Regions from separate parts of the Kocuria sp. CPCC 205231 genome, predicted to be linked through region 3. Evidence: predicted binding sites of a transcription regulator. Region 3 holds the regulator's gene; each other region holds the start of a gene.
The links. Region 3 encodes LexA, which represses DNA repair genes until DNA is damaged. Its sites were predicted from a motif close to TCGAACANNTGTTCGA; they were not measured.
Positions count from the first base shown of each region.

Region 1: the regulator LexA is predicted to act here: its motif matches at 1,550-1,565, upstream of RF640_RS13435 (DNA polymerase III subunit alpha).
Region 2: the regulator LexA is predicted to act here: its motif matches at 2,825-2,840, upstream of RF640_RS14470 (LexA family protein).

Region 1 covers NZ_JAVKPP010000012.1:95,615-100,918, reverse strand. Annotated here, with positions in the region: gene RF640_RS13435 (DNA polymerase III subunit alpha) at 1-1,541, opposite strand, end outside; gene RF640_RS13430 (LysR family transcriptional regulator) at 1,822-2,817, shown strand; gene RF640_RS13425 (tartrate dehydrogenase) at 2,945-4,042, shown strand; gene RF640_RS13420 (hypothetical protein) at 4,119-4,694, opposite strand; gene RF640_RS13415 (MOSC domain-containing protein) at 4,950-5,304, shown strand, end outside.
Region 2 covers NZ_JAVKPP010000014.1:50,882-56,185, reverse strand. Annotated here, with positions in the region: gene RF640_RS14480 (glutaredoxin domain-containing protein) at 1-120, opposite strand, end outside; gene RF640_RS14475 (Y-family DNA polymerase) at 1,100-2,359, opposite strand; gene RF640_RS14470 (LexA family protein) at 2,374-2,814, opposite strand; gene RF640_RS14465 (hypothetical protein) at 2,943-4,043, opposite strand; gene RF640_RS14460 (hypothetical protein) at 4,310-4,528, opposite strand; gene RF640_RS14455 (hypothetical protein) at 4,882-5,073, opposite strand; gene RF640_RS14450 (hypothetical protein) at 4,996-5,217, shown strand.
Region 3 covers NZ_JAVKPP010000004.1:278,066-283,369, forward strand. Annotated here, with positions in the region: gene RF640_RS05905 (ATP-dependent DNA helicase) at 1-1,195, shown strand, start outside; gene lexA (transcriptional repressor LexA) at 1,346-2,125, opposite strand; gene RF640_RS05915 (hypothetical protein) at 2,470-2,898, shown strand; gene RF640_RS05920 (histidinol-phosphate transaminase) at 2,989-4,092, shown strand; gene hisB (imidazoleglycerol-phosphate dehydratase HisB) at 4,237-4,866, shown strand; gene hisH (imidazole glycerol phosphate synthase subunit HisH) at 4,863-5,304, shown strand, end outside.

The DNA of each region.
Region 1 (5,304 bases), on a different contig from region 3:
GTCTCCCGCAGCGCCGAGGCCGGCAGGTGCCACAGCTGCTTGGCCGCGCCGTCCACGGTCTCGGGGTCGATGCCGAGCGCCAGCCCGGCGTCCCGGACGGCACCGCGGGCCCGGTAGGCGTTCTGCATGCTCATGAGGCTCACCCGTTCGGGGCCGAAGCGCTCGAAGATCCGCCGGTAGACGCGGTGGCGCTCGGCCGACTCGACATCGATGTCGATGTCCGGGAGGGTCGAGCGGTCGTTGGAGAGGAAGCGCTCGAAGAGCAGCTCGTGCTCGAGCGGGTCCACCTGGGAGACGTCGAGCAGATAGTTGACGAGCGAGGACACCCCCGAGCCGCGGGCGGCGTGGCGGACCCCCATCTGCCCGATCATCGCCGAGACCTCGGCCACGGTGAGGAAGTAGGAGGCGAAGCCGAGGTCCTCGATCACCCCCAGCTCCTGCTCCAGCCGGTCCCGCACGGCCCGTGTCATGCGGCGGCCCGGGTAGCGGCGGCCCAGCCCCGTCTCGCACCGGGCCCGCAGCTCTGCGGGCGCCGGCCGGTCCAGGCCCAGCACGGAGGCCTCGGGCACCACCGGCCGCCCCCAGCCGCAGTCGGCGACCGGGTCCAGCCGGCACCGGTCGGCCACCCGCTGGGTGCCCGCCAGCAGGGCCGCGGCCCCGGCCGCGCCGAGGTCCGCGGCCCGGGCGATCTCCGCGGCGAGCGCGCGCATCTGCCGGGCGGACTTGAGCCAGCCCTGGCCGTTGGGCTGCAGCGGCTCCGGCGCCGTCGTCCGTCGGGACGTCCCGGTCCGCCCGGTGGCCCTGCCGCCGGGGGCGTGGCCGGTGCGCGCCCCGAGGGTCTCGAGCGGGGTGAGGGCGCGGGCGGCGTCGAGGACGTCGGCGGTGGCGGCCTCGGCGGGCGTGGCGTAGCGCACCGCGTTGGTCAGTACGGGGGTCAGCCCCGCCTCGAGGGCGGCGCGCAGCATCCGGGCCGCGTGGGAGGTGCTGCACGCCGTGCCGGGGGCGGCGAGGTGCGAGACCACCTCCACGGCGAGCGCCGGTGCGGGGAGCAGGGTCCGCCACCGGGCCAGGGCGGCGCGCCCGGTGCGGTAGCGGCGGGCCGCGAGCTCCTGCCCGACGTCGGAGGAGGGCCCGAGCAGGACGGTCAGGACCGGCTCCCCGTGCCGGGGCGAGTGTGCGGCGGCCGCGATCTCGGCGGCGGTCACCCCGGGCGGGCCCGCTGCGGCGTGGGCGGTGGAGACGAGCCGGCACAGGGCGGCGTAGCCCGCACCGGCGGTGCCGCCGGCCGCCAGGACCACCACGCGGCCGAGGGCGCGCTCGCGGCCGGGGTCCAGCAGGGCGAGGTCGGCCCCCAGGACCGGGTCGATGCCGTGCTCCCGGCACGCGCCCAGGTGCTTGATCGCGCCGTAGAGCCCGTCCCGGTCGGTGCAGGCGAGCGCGTCCGCGCCGTCCGCCGCGGCGGCGGCCGCCAGGACGGCAGGTCGGCTGACCCCGAAGTGGGCGCTGAAGGCGGTGGCGACGTGCAGGTGCGGAAAGCTCACGCCCCCATTCGAATACGTGTTCGAATCTTAAGTCAATTGCAAACCGCCGGGGCCGCGAGAACTCCGGCTCCTGGGCGTCCGTGGCGGCGCACGCCGGCCCAGGAGGACGCCGGACCCGGGCGGGACACGATCCGCCCACGGCCCGCAGGGGCGCCGCGCACGGGGACGCCCTCGTTCCGGGACGGGGGATGCCGCACTTCTGTGGCATGTTGTTTCCTGCACCCACGGGCAGGACCGAGGGGCCCGCACCCCCGCCGCACGGACGCAGGAGGAGACGACGATGGACGTCCGGCAGCTCATGTACTTCCTGGCCGTGGTGGACCACGGCGGCTTCACCCGCGCCGCGGAGCAGCTGCTCATCGCCCAGCCCTCCCTGTCCCAGACGATCAAGGGCCTCGAGCGGGAACTGGGGGTGCCGCTGTTCCACCGGATCGGGCGGCGGGTGGTGCTCAGCGAGGCCGGCGAGGAGCTGGTGGGCCCGGCCCGGGTGGTGGTCCGGGACCTGGAGGCCGCCCGGTCCGCCGTCGACGACCTGCGCGGGGTGCGCAGCGGCCGCCTGGACGTGGTCGCCATGCCCTCCCCCGGCGTCGAACCGCTCACGTCGATGATCGCCGCCTACGCGCGGGCCCACCCGGCCGTGACGGTCAGCGTGGACGCGGCCTTCACCCCCGAGGAGGTGGCCGACGCGGTGCGCACCGGCCGCGCCGAGATCGGCGTCCTGGGCTCGGAGCACCCGTTCCGCTCCGCCGAGGTCGAGGTGATGCACCTGGAGCAGCAGCCCCTGGTGCTGATCGTGGCACCGCAGGCGGACACCTTCGGTGACGGGCACGCCATCCGCCGGGAGGACCTGGCCGGGCACCGGGTGGTCGTCTCCCAGCAGGGCTCGCTGATGCGGCGGCTGGTCGACGACGCCCTGGCCGGCGGGGTGCCGGTCGAGATCGCCGCCGAGGTCGCCCACCGCACCTCGGTCCTCCCGCTGGTGCTGGCAGGGGTCGGGCACGCGGTGCTGCCCTCCTCCTGGACCCCGCTGGCGCGCGCCGCAGGGCTGCGGGTGCTGCGGATCGAACCGGTCACCGTGCTGCACGTGGCCGTGCTCAGCCGCCCGGCGCACCTGACCCCGGCCGCCCGAGCGTTCCTGGCGGTCGCCGCCGAGCACGCGGCCCGGCACGCCGCGGATTGCTCCCGGGCACCGGAGGGAACGGCGCCGGACCGGGCCGAGAGGGCGGGCCGGCCGGAGGGGACGGCGCCGCAGGACGCGCCGCGGATCGTGTCATAGGGGATTCCTATCCGGGGGATGGGATTCCGGTCTTGGACCTCATGGTGCTCGGGGCGCTCTACTGGAACCCGGTGCCGCACTGCGCTGCGGACACCACGAGCAGAGCACCCGAGAAGGAGAGCACCCCATGGCCGAGCACCAGGTCTTCACGATCGCCTCGATCCCTGCCGACGGCGTGGGCCAGGAGGTCGTCGCCGCCGGCCGCACGGTCCTGGACGCGGTGGCCGAGCAGTCGAACGGGGCGTTCTCCTTCGACTGGACCGAGTTCCCCTGGGGCAGTGCGTACTACGCCCAGCACGGGGTGATGATGCCGGCCGACGGGCTGGAGACCCTCCAGGACTTCGACGCCATCTACTTCGGGGCCGTGGGGTGGGAGAACGTCCCCGACCACGTGTCCCTGTGGGGGCTGCGGCTGAACATCACCCAGAACTTCGACCAGTGGGCCAACATCCGCCCCGTGCGCTTCCTCCCCGGCGTGGTCTCCCCGCTGCGCAAGGCCGACGACACCGAGCTGGACTGGGTCGTGGTGCGGGAGAACAGCGAGGGCGAGTACGCCGGGCTCGGCGGGCGGAACCTCGCCGGCCGGGGTCCCGGCAACGAGGTCGCCGTCCAGTCCTCCCTGTTCACGGAGAAGGGCTGCGAGCGCATCATCCGCTTCGCCTTCGACCTCGCCCGCACCCGCACGGTCAAGAAGGTCTCCAGCGTCACGAAGTCCAACGCCCAGCAGTACGGCATGGTGCTGTGGGACGAGGTCTTCGCCCGCGTCGCCGCCGACTACCCCGACGTGCAGACGGAGTCGGTGCTGGTGGACGCGATGAGCGCCAAGTTCGTCCTGCACCCCGAGGAGCTCTCCGTGGTGGTGGCCTCCAACCTCAACGCCGACATCCTCTCCGACCTCGGCTCCGCCCTGGCCGGCAGCCTCGGCCTGGCCGCCAGTGCGAACCTCGACCCGGAGCGCCGGTTCCCCTCGATGTTCGAGCCCGTCCACGGCACCGCCCCGGACATCGCCGGCCAGGGCATCTGCAACCCGATCGGGGCGATCGCCAGCGCCGCCCTGATGCTGGACCACTTCGGTCTGCACGCCGAGGCCCGCCGGGTGGAGGCCGCGATCGAGGCCACCACCGCCGCCGGGCACCTCACCCGTGACATCGGCGGCACCGCCGACACCGCCGAGATCACCCGGGCCGTCGTCGACGCCCTGGCTGCCTCGCTGACCTCCGCCTGAGGCTTCCCGTCCCTCCGGCCCCCGCCCCGCCCGGGACAACTCCGAGGACCGGCCGGCGCCGCGCCGGGCGCGGCGGTCAGCGTCCAGTGGCGCAGATCGCCCGCTCGATCAGGGAGGCGCTGCGGCGGTCGATCTCGTCCTCCACGAGCCTGCCGGGCGCCTCGGGGTACCAGCCGAGGTCGTCCCGCACGTCGGCGGCGACCTCGGACCCACCGCCGCGGGGGGCCACCCGGAAGGTGGCCCGCAGGGGCAGGGCCCGCCACCCGAACTCGGAGGCCGTCCCGCGCCGGCGGAAGGTGACGTCCGAGCCCACCGAGACCTCCACGCAGCACTCCTGGGAGCGGACCGCCGGGTCGAGGTCCTCGAACGCCGTGCGGATCCGCTCGAGGGCCTCCTCCGGGGGCATCGGGCACGTCCACGCCCGGGTCGTGGTGATGCGCGGCCGGTTCGGGGACCGGCGCGCCAGCCAGGGGACGAGGAACCGCTGGCCGAGCACCAGCGCGACGACGACGAGCGCCGCCGCTCCGAGCGCGAGCTGCGCCACGGAGATCACGCCCCGGAGGAGGAGCTGGACCACGAGGAGGACGACCACGGCCGACCCGGCCGGCCCGGCCAGCCGGTACCGTCCCCCGGCGGAGCGTCTGGCAGACACGCGACCTCCCTCCCCCGTCCGGACCACGGTGCCCCTCGGCTGTCCTCCGTCGCTGCCATTCTTGCCCGCGCGCACCCCCGGACACCAGGTGTGCATCCGTAAAGGGGACAGGCTCGCGGGGCGCTCCCCGGGTGCAGGGAAGATCGGGCGGCGCGGCCCGGCGCCCCGCGGTGTCGCCCGCCCTGCCTATGCTGAGGTCCGGCGACAGCGAGGCGGCGCCGGACCGGCGGCCGCGACGACGGAGGGGTGTGGGCCATGACGGCGACCTATCGGTACGACGTGGAGGTCCTGCACCTGCTCGTGTCACCGGCGCACGCCTACTTCGGCCGCGCCCGGGACGGCGCGGCGGAGGTCCCCACCACCGACGCCGAGCGGGTCGAGCTGGTGGCCGGCAAGGGCGTGGTGGGCGACCGGTTCTTCGGCAAGGCCGCGCACATGGACGCCGCCGTCACCCTGCTCGCCGTCGAGGCGCTCGAGGCTATGGCCGCGGACCTGGGCACGGACCCCTTCGACCCGCTCCTGACCCGGCGCAACGTGGTCCTCCGGGGCGCCCACCTGGCCCCGCTGCTGGGCGAGGAGTTCGCGCTGGAGTCCCGGGGCGCCCTCGTGC
Region 2 (5,304 bases), on a different contig from region 3:
GGCCACGGGCAGGGAGGCGACATTGATCAGGCCGAAGGGGATGTCCTTGCGGTCCATGGCCTGGCCGGCGGCCTGGCAGTCAACACACCCGGGGAGGGTGTAGAGGGTGATGGTGGTCATGATGCCCTCCTGGGCTCAGGGGAAGAGCGGGTCTTGGACGTAGAGGCTGTGCCCGGCGGCGGCACCGTCGTGGAGGTCGGCAACGACTCCGGCGGTGCCGGCGCCGGAAACACCGTGGGGATAGAGCGTGTGGGCGATGTCGAAGTATTGAGGCCATCCTCGCCAACAGGTCTGACTTCGGTACTCCTACCATCAATTTACTCCGTTACATGAATGGGGTAAATGGTGAGAATGGATGATTTTGAGGAAGAGGTTGGGAATGATCGGACGGACAAAAGCCCCCGCCGACGAGCGGTCGGCAGGGGCGTCAGCATCCGCTTGGACACCACGCGGAAGGGCGGCCACCTAAGGGTCCCTGCGAACGTGGAGTAGCTCGAATCCCTCGGGGACGGACGCTAGTAGTTGCCCGAGGGCGACAACGTAATCCTCGCCCTCGGCTTCAACCTCATGGGCCGCCGTGGATCGGATCCTGCCGACAATCTTCATGCTGGGCTCCTACTTCATGCAGCGACATGCCCACCCTGCGAAGACTTCAGCAGGGCACACATGGTCGAATTTTGCGCGGATGCCAGCTCGCCCCCGCCTGCTGCCTCTCGTGGACCCCAGTGCCCACAGAGCGACCGAGTCGTCGGAGCTCAAAGGGCTGAGCGGACCCCCAAGGCTCCCATTCTCGCTGGACATCTTTACCCCCTCACATCACTCAATCGGAGGATTTGCCTCTATTTATTCCAAAACATCCTTTTAGCCCACCACAGTCGTATGCCACCTCTACCGCAAGCAAGGTGCTGGTAATGATCGCGGTCCAGTCCGGGCTCGGAGGTTCCCGCGGCTTCCCTTGGGCAATCATTTTGGAGGCCCGCCAGGGCCGAGGAAATGTGCGGCAGCCATCGTCCGCCAACCCAGCCCCAAGGAGGAGTGGCGCCTTGATCGGGTGGGGGAGTAGGTCAGTGCTAGTACGGCCCAGCTAAGAAGTGCGTGTTCAGGAGACGGTGCGGAGCTCGTTCCAGTCGGTGGTATAGCGCGGGGAGAGATCGGCTTGGCGGTTGCTCCAGGGGGCGGGGGAGTGGGCGCCGTGTCGGCCTAGGGCGAGGGTGCCGGTGCCGAAGCGGCGGTTGACCGCATCGATGAGCTCCCCGATGGGAGCGGGTTGCTCGAGCACCCCGGGCAGGACGGGTACCGAGCCCTCGGGGGCGAGGTCTGTGCAGAGGATGCCGGCGCGCATGTAGGACATGCCGTGCATCAGCTTGGGCACCAGCGCGGCCCGGGCGGCGGCCACCAGGGGGCCGGGTTCGTTGGTGGGCACGGCCAGGCGTACGTGCGCGGAGACGTTGTGGGTGGGTCCGGGCCGGTGCGGGGAGGTGCTGGCGAAGACCGTGAGGCGCCCGGTGACCTCGCCTTCCTTCCGCAGTCGGCGGGAGGCGCGTTGGGCGAACTCGGCTACGGCTTGGCCCACGATCTCCGGGTCCCAGATCGGGTCCGGGAACGATCGGGAGACCAGGATCTGCTGCTTGGTGGCGACCTCGTCCTCGAGGGGGAGGGCGGGGAAGCCGTTGAGCTCCAGGACGGTGCGCATCTGCACCACGGAGAACTTGTGACGGATGGCCACCGGGTCGGCATCGCGCAGGTCGGCGATGGTCTCGATGCCCATCGCCTCCAGTCGCTTGGCCAGCCGCCCGGCGATGCCCCAGACTTCGGTGACCGGTAGGGCTTTCATGAGCCGGTCCCAGTACCCCTCGGGGGCCTGGTCCCAGTGGACGACCCCACCGGTGGCGGGCAGCTTCTTGGCGGTCTCGGCGGCGATCTTGGCCCGCGTCTTGGAGCTGGCGATCCCAATGCTTACCGGCAGCCCGACATTGCGGGCCACGGTGGCCTGCAGCCGGCGCGCCCACCGCGCCTGTTCTGCGGGTGTGCCGGCGGGTGGGAGGAGGAAGCATTCGTCGATGGAGTACACCTCCTGCCCCAGGGCGTGGCGGGCCAGCAGCAGCATCACCCGCTGCGACAGGTCTGCGTAGAGCTGGTAGTTGGAGGAGCGTTTGAGCAGCCCCCAGCGTCCGGCGTCGGCGCGCAGCTGGAACCAGGGGTCGCCCATCTTGATGCCCAGGGCTTTGGCCTCGGCGCTGCGGGCGACGACGCAGCCGTCGTTGTTGGAGAGCACCACCAGTGGCTTGCCGGTCAGGGAGGGTTCGAAGAGGGCCTCGCAGGAGGCGTAGAAGTTGTTCACGTCGACCAGGGCGATCACCGTCGTCCACCGTCCTAGTGCAGCTTTCGCTGGTTGAGGTGGCGGATGCCGTAGACCACAACACCCCAAATGTGCAGGGTCGACAGGGACGGGACCTCCACGTCGGGGTAGGCCGGGTTCTCCGGGTGCAGCACGACCTTCTCGGGGTGGATGTGGAGGGTTTTGATGGTGAAGTCCCCGTCGAGGACGGCGATCACGACATCGCCGTGCCTGGGGGTCAGGGAGCGGTCCACGAGGACTTCGTCGCCGTGGTAGATCCCGATGCCTTCCATGGAGTCTCCGGTGACGCGGAAGAGGTAGGTGGAGGTGACGTCTCTGATCAGGACCTCGTTGAGGTCGATCCGGCCGTCGTCGAAGCTGTCCTGGGCAGGGGAGGGGAAGCCAGCCGGGACTCGGACCAGGACCGCAGAGACCAGCGCGGGGCGGTCAATGGTGAGCGGTACTGGATGTCTCATGCCGCCAGGATAGAACACATATTCTAAAGCTCAGCCCATAAACACAATAAGCTAGTACAGATATACGGTTTGGCTGGTGTCGATGCTGCGGATTCTCCCCCGCCGACCGGACACGCCAAGGGACCCGGCTACGGAGCCGAGACGACGCCGGCGGCTTGGTTCTGGCCGGCGGCGATCTGGGCGGCCCAGCGTTGCCGGAACGGCCGACGGGGGCCAGGGGCGGGGGAGGACGCTGGGGCGGCCGCGGCGGCAGCGATGCGGGCCGCGTAGCGTTCGGCGGCCGCCCGCGCTGCCGCGCGGCGCTGGGCGGCCTCGGCGGCGACACGCTGGTCGCGGGAGCGCAGGGGGGTGCCGTCGGGGTGGGTCCAGGCGCGCATCCGGGCGGCCAGCCAGGCTCCGGGGTTCTCGATGCCCTCCACGGTCAGGAAGCCGTAGCGGGTGCCCTGAGGGGTCCAGTCCAGGGCGGTGAGCACATCGGCGATGGTCCATCCGGCCTCGAAGAACGGCCTGAGCACGCTGGTGACGTGGGCGGTGGTGAGCTGGCGCAGCACGATGGCCTCGTGCTGGAGCTCCAGGGCAGCCGCCCGCTGAGTCTCCTTCCGCGCCCGACGGGTCACCCGCTTCGTCACAGGCTCCGTCGTCGCATGACGGGGCCACAGCGGGGCTGTACGACGGCTTAGGGCGGCGACCACTTCGCGCCGCTGCGCGGCGCGTTTTCGGCTGGGTCGCGGCGTAGCCGCGTCCTTCGGGGAAAGCTCTTCGCGCGCGTGCGGGGAAAGACTCTCCCACTTCGTGGGGACCGGGGTGTCAGTTAGTTCCACAGGCTCAAGGGCCGGCTGCGGGGTGCTGTGGATGAGCGCGTAGACGGGGGCCTCGCCCTGGGTGCGGCCGGTGGCACGCGGGGTGCGCCCCGCGCTGCGGCCGGTGGCCACCACGGCCAGCAGCCCGCAGTCGCGCAGGTGGCGGATCACCCGCGCCACGGTGGAGCGGGAGCGATCGATCTTCGCAGCGACCCAGTCCCAGGTCGTGCGCCAGGTGCGCGAGGCGGGGTCCTGCTGGCGGCAGATGATCTCCACCACGGCCAGCAGGTTCGCCCGGGCATCGGCACGGATCACCTCCAGGCTGGGGTGCTCCAGCACGGCTCGGCGCCAGGCGGCGACGTGCTTTGCGAGCTGGCACCCCGTGGGCACAGCCCGCAGCACGACGGCCTTGGACTGCTCATGCTCCACCCGCACACGACGGGTACGCGACGGGAACTCTTGGAGGTGCTGACGTTCTGGCAGGTCAGCGGCCAACGTCACGTCGGCGGCACGGAGCCGGGAGGACTCCACATGGTGACGCGTCTCGGCTACACTAAGGGGCACAACAGTCCCCTGGTATTGGGTTCATGACAGATTCGATTCAGTTAGCTGTTGAACCAGCTGTCCCCGGTCGCCAAACTAGCGACAGCTGATTGACTTAGACGGCCCGCCCACCACGGCGGGCCGTCAGTCATTTAATGGTCAAGAGGTAGTTGGTCCTTGTCCTGGTTCTGCCGGTCGTCAATCAGGTTCGGCAGCCCATAGTCACGATCAACCAGAGCACCCACATAGTCAGCCTGGGACAGGCCCAGCGCAGCTGCCCGCTCCGCCACGCGGCGGTGCTGAGCAGGCTTCACGCGCATGTTGAGTGCGACGCGCTGCCCGAACAGCTTGGGGGGTGTGTACTCCTTCATGTGCTCACCATCTCACACTGCTTTTGCTAGCGCTAGGAAGCCGCTGGGCGTGTCACGTTGCTGACTGGCAGCCGCATCCACTCCGTTGGAACCATGACGAGTCCAGCTCCCTTGTGCCGCGCCTCGTCCCTCGATTAGGGGACACCTGTGGATTGGCACTTATCCGCGAGAGCCCCCGGATACAGCGACCTTCCCCCTAGCGTGGGGCGATACCGCGACCCCCCGGGGGCAATTGGGGCAGCCGCATTTGCATACATATCATCGAGGCTGGGCCGGTACAGAGTGGCGGTCCAGCCGAGCGAGGTCGGGAAGGGGCTCGCGGAAGGATGATCAAGATGGCTTGCCGCCAGCAGTTAAGTCGACGCTTCCCCCAGGGCATAGGCACCCAAGGCGCTATACAGCTCTTGCACTCGCGCCTCGTTGAGGCTGTAGAGCATAGGCCGGCCACGGCCAGGAATCACCGCAGCATGTACCACCCCGAGGTCTTGGAGCTCGCGCAGCTGGGTGCTGAGGGTATCTACACCCAATCCGGTGCGCTCAACGATTTCTCCGCGGCGGCCCGGCCCGTTTTTGAGCGCACGGATGATCGACAGTCGAACGGTATTGCCGAACACTATGGCGGCCTGAGCCACGAGTGGGGACTGGCCTTCGGGGCGCACTACGGCGGGCATGTTGTTCATCTTGTCTGAACTCCGTCTCTAATCCCAAGCGGATTGCCCTCACGTGGGGATATTGCTCTACTGCGTTGGAGGGAACTTATTATGTGACTAATGGAC
Region 3 (5,304 bases):
CCGCTCGGCCGCCGCGTCCGCGCGCAAGCACACCTCCGCGAGCCCCGACTCGCTCACCGCCGGGGCCGCCAACCTCGAGGCCGCCCTGATGGGCGCTCCCGCCGAGCTGCTGCACCGCGGCCTCGGGGACGCCCAGGCGGCGGCCGTGGCCCAGATCCGGGACGCCGCCCGCACCGTGATGACCGAGTCCAAGGCCGGTCCCGGGGAGAAGGACGGGGACGCCGGCCGGCAGATGGCCCGCTCCCGGGTGAGCGACGTCCTCGACCTGGCCGAGCGGATCCTCGCCGCCGAGGAGCACCGCGAGGTGCTGTGGATCTCGCGCCAGGGCGGCTGGGAGCCGGGCCGCGGCTACGTGCCCGCGGAGGACACCGACCCGGCGACCCTGCACGTGGCCCCGCTCAGCGTGGCCGGCACCCTGCGGGAGGGGCTCTTCGACGGGCGCACCGTGGTCCTCACCTCCGCCACCCTGTCCGTCGGCTCGTCCTTCGACTCCGCCGCCGGCGCCCTCGGCCTGCGGGGCGAGGGCGCCCCGCGCTGGGAGGGCGTGGACGTCGGCAGCCCGTTCGACTACCCGAAGCAGGGCATCCTCTACCTCGCCAAGCACCTGGAGAAGCCCGGCCGCCGGCTCACGGAGGCCCAGCTGGACGAGATGCTGGCCCTGCTGGAGGCCTCCAGGGGCGGGGCCCTCGGGCTCTTCTCCTCCCGCCGGGCGGCGGAGGAGGCGGCCGAGGCGCTCCGCGGGCGCACCGACCTGCCGATCCTGTGCCAGGGGGAGTCCTCGCTCGCGGGACTCGTCCAGGAGTTCACCGACGACCCGGCCACGAGCCTGTTCGGCACGATGAGCCTGTGGCAGGGCGTCGACGTCCCGGGGGCCTCGTGCCGGCTCGTGATGATCGACCGGATCCCCTTCCCGCGCCCGGACGACCCGCTGGCGAGCGCCCGCAGCCGCGCCGCGGAACGGGCCGGCGGCAACGGGTTCATGTCCGTGTCCGCGACGCACGCGGCCGTGCGGCTCGCCCAGGGGGCCGGGCGGCTCATCCGCGCGGGCGGGGACCGGGGCGTCGTGGCGATCCTGGACTCCCGGATCGCGACCGCCCGCTACGGCGGCTTCCTCCGCGGGTCCCTGCCGCCGCTGTGGACCACCACGGACCGCCAGGTGGTGCTCGGCGCCCTGCAGCGGCTCTCCGTGGGCTGAGCACGTCCGGCGGACGCCCGGGGTCTCCCCGGACCGCGCCGGGCCCGCACGGGGTGCGGACAGCAGGAGGTGTCCGGACGGCGGCCGGCCCGGACGGCAACGGGCCCCCCCACCGGCGGCGGAGGGCCCGGGTCCCGGGCGTGCGGCGGCTCAGAGGCTGCGCAGCACCGAGACGACCTTGCCCATCACGGTGGCGTGGTCGCCGAGGATCGGCTCGTAGCGCGTGTTCTGCGGCAGCAGCCAGGTGTGGCCGTCCCGCTGGCGGAAGGTCTTGACCGTGGCCTCGTCGTCGAGCAGGGCGGCCACGATGTCACCGTTGTCGGCGGCGCTCTGCCGGCGCACCACCACCCAGTCGCCGTCGCAGATCGCGGCGTCGATCATCGAGTCGCCCTTGACGCGCAGCATGAACAGCTCGCCGTGCCCGACCAGCTGGCGGGGCAGCGCGAGGACGTCCTCCACGGACTGCTCGGCCGTGATCGGCCCGCCGGCGGCGATGTGGCCCACCAGGGGGACCATCGTCACGTCCGCCGAGGTGGACAGCTCGGCCACGGCGTTCTGGGCGGCGGGACGAGCGGTCCGGCTCGCCGGTGCCGCCGGGGCCTCCTGCGACGGCTCGGCGGACTCCGCCCCGGCGGTCCCGCGCAGCTGCAGGGGAGTGAGCACCTCCATGGCCCGCGGGCGCTTGGGGTCGCGGCGCAGATAGCCCAGCTTCTCGAGCTGGGCGAGCTGGTGGGTGACGCTGGAGAGCGAGGCCAGGCCCACGAGGTCCCCGATCTCCCGCATGGACGGCGGATAGCCGTGCTCGGCGATGGAGCGCTGGATGGCCTCGAGGATGGTGCGCTGGCGCACGGTGAGCCCGCGGCTGCGCGAGCGTGCCCCGGGGCGGGCGCCCCGGGCGCGGGGCTCCTCGGGGGTGGGGGGCTGGGCCATGGGAGCGTCGTCCTTTCCCGTCCGGCTGCAGGTGCCGCAGCCGGTCTGCGCGGTCCCGGTTCCGATGTCGGACCCGGGTGGTTCGATGGGTCCCGGTCGGCAGGCGCAGGGGATCCGCAGCGCGCGCCGGCCGGGGGCCCGGACCTGTCCTCAGCCTAGGCGACACGCCGTGTGTGTTCAAACATATGTACGACCCGCTGTCGACAGCATTCGCAGACACGTGCTAGACATGGGTCATCGGTATTCGAAAGTATGTTCGATCGAATGGAGGCCCGCGAGGGTCGTCGACCGGACCGGTGTTCGAGATCGCCCGCTCCGTGCGGGAACGTCAAGGAGTTCATGTCATGAGTGCCAGTGCCACCCTCACCGCCGTCGTCGCCCGCCGCCGCGAGTCCGCAGGATCCGCCCGGGGGCTCGGCCGTGCGCTCCGGCGGGCCCGTCCCGCCCGCTCCGCGTCCCGCACCCCGCTGACCCTGACCCGCCGCGGCCGCCTGGTGTTCCTGGGGCTGCCCGTCCTGGCCGGCTCCGCCGCCCTGGTGGTGCTCGCCGTGATCTTCCTCGTCCCCTCGACGGCCACGGCCACGAGCGCACCCGTCCCGGGCTCCGGGACCGAGCAGACCACCGTGTTCCCCGGGCAGAGCCTGTGGGAGCTCGCCGTGGCGGCCGATCCGGACCGGGACCCGCGGGAGGTCATGGACGAGATCGTGGAGCTCAACGACCTGGACAGCTCCGTGCTCGTGGCCGGCCAGCTCCTCGAGGTCCCGGCCGCCTGAGCCGCCCGCCCGATCAGCACGCCCCGCTCTGTACGCCCCGCTCTGTACACCCCGATCTGTACGCCCCGGGCGGAGCACTAAACTGTCCGGGTGACGCAGAACCTGGACCGACTCAACGCCCTCCCGCTCCGCGACGACCTGCGCGGCAAGACGCCGTACGGCGCCCCGCAGCTCGACGTCGCCGTGGCGCTCAACACCAACGAGAACACCCATCCGGTCCCGGCGGACGTGCACGCGGCGATCGTCCGGGAGGTCACCGAGGCGGCCTGGACCCTCAACCGGTACCCGGACCGCGAGTTCACCGCCCTGCGCGAGGAGCTCGCCGCGTACCTCGGCCACGGGCTCGGGCCCGGGAACCTGTGGGCGGCCAACGGGTCCAACGAGATCCTGCAGCAGATCCTGCAGGCCTTCGGCGGCCCGGGCCGCACCCTGCTCAGCTTCGTCCCCACCTACTCGATGTACCCGCTGCTGGCCTCCGGCACGCACACCGGCTTCGTCGCCGGGGAGCGGGCGGCGGACTTCGGCCTGTCCGCGGAGTCCGCGGCCGAGCAGGTGCGCCGGCACCGCCCCGACGTGGTCTTCCTCTGCTCGCCCAACAACCCGACCGGCACCGCGCTGGGCTCGGACGTGGTCACCGCCGTGTACGAGGCGGGGGAGGAGTTCCGCACCGTCGTGGTGATCGACGAGGCGTACGCGGAGTTCTCCCACGGCGGCACCCCCACCGCGCTCACGCTGCTCGAGGGCCGGCCCCGGCTGATCGTCTCCCGCACCATGAGCAAGGCGTTCGCGCTCGCCGGCGCCCGCCTCGGCTACTTCGCGGCGGCGCCGGAGGTCGCCGACGCCGTGCGCCTGGTCCGGCTGCCGTACCACCTCTCCGCCGTCACCCAGGCCACGGCCCTGGCGGCCCTGCGCCACTCGGAGTCGCTGCTGGCCAACGTGGAGGACATCAAGGTCCAGCGCGACCGGATCGTCGACGAGCTCAAGCGGATCGGGCTGGAGCCGGCCGAGTCGGACTCCAACTTCGTGTTCTTCGGCGGCATGGAGGACTCCCGGGCCGTGTGGGGGGAGCTGCTCGAGGACGGGGTGCTCGTGCGGGACGTCGGGATCCCCGGCCACCTGCGCGTCACCGCCGGCACCGAGGAGGAGACCACCGCGTTCCTGACCAGCATGGAGCGGATCGTCTCCGGCGGCTGAGGGGCCCCGGGGCCGGGTCCTCCCGACCCGGATAGCATGGAGGCAGACCACCACCACCGGGCCCGGGGCGCCGCCGTGCGTCCCGGCCCGGACCACCCGCGGCCCACCGACGGCCGTGCCGCGCCCGCGAGGAGTTCCCACCGAATGAGCGACCAGACCACCACCGGCACCCGTGCGCCCCGCCGCGCCGCCCTGGAGCGGCGCACGAGCGAGTCCACGGTGTCCGTCGAGATCGACCTCGACGGCACCGGCGAGAACGACATCGACACCTCGGTGCCCTTCTACGACCACATGCTCACCGCGCTGTCGAAGCACTCCCTGATCGACATGCGGATCCGGGCGACCGGGGACACCCACATCGACGTCCACCACACCGTCGAGGACACCGCGATCGTCCTCGGGGACGCCCTGCGCCAGGCGCTGGGCGAGAAGGCCGGGATCCGCCGGTTCGGCGAGGCCACCGTCCCGCTGGACGAGGCCCTGGCCAACGCCGTGGTCGACATCTCCGGCCGGCCCTACGCGGTGCACACCGGCGAGCCGGAGGGCCAGCAGTACCACCTCATCGGCGGGCACTTCACCGGCTCCATGGTCCAGCACGTCTTCGAGTCCCTGGCCCACCACGCCGGGATCTGCCTGCACGTCACGCTGCTGGCCGGCCGGGACCCGCACCACATCGCCGAGGCCCAGTTCAAGGCCCTGGCCCGCGCGCTGCGCCAGGCCGTGGAGCCCGATCCCCGGGTCCGCGGCATCCCGTCCACGAAGGGGGCCCTGTGAGCACCGACGGCACTACCGCGACCGACGGCGCCGGCCGGCCCACCGTCACGGTCCTCGACTACGGCGCCGGCAACGTGCGCTCGGCCGTGCGCGCCCTCGAGGCCGCCGGCGCGGACGTGGTGCTCAGCGCCGACCCCGAGGCGGTGCTCGACGCCGACGGCCTCGTGGTCCCCGGCGTCGGCGCGTTCGCCGCCGTCATGGACGGTCTGCGCTCCGTGGACGCGCTGCGCCTGATCGGCCGCCGCCTCGCCGGCGGACGGCCCGTGCTGGGCATCTGCGTGGGCCTGCAGGTCCTCTTCGACTCCGGGGTGGAGCACGGCCAGGAGACCGAGGGCATGGGCGAGTGGCCCGGCGTCGTCGAACGGCTGAAGGCCGACGTCGTCCCGCACATGGGCTGGAACACGGTCGACCCGCCCGAGGGCAGCGTCCTGTTCCGGG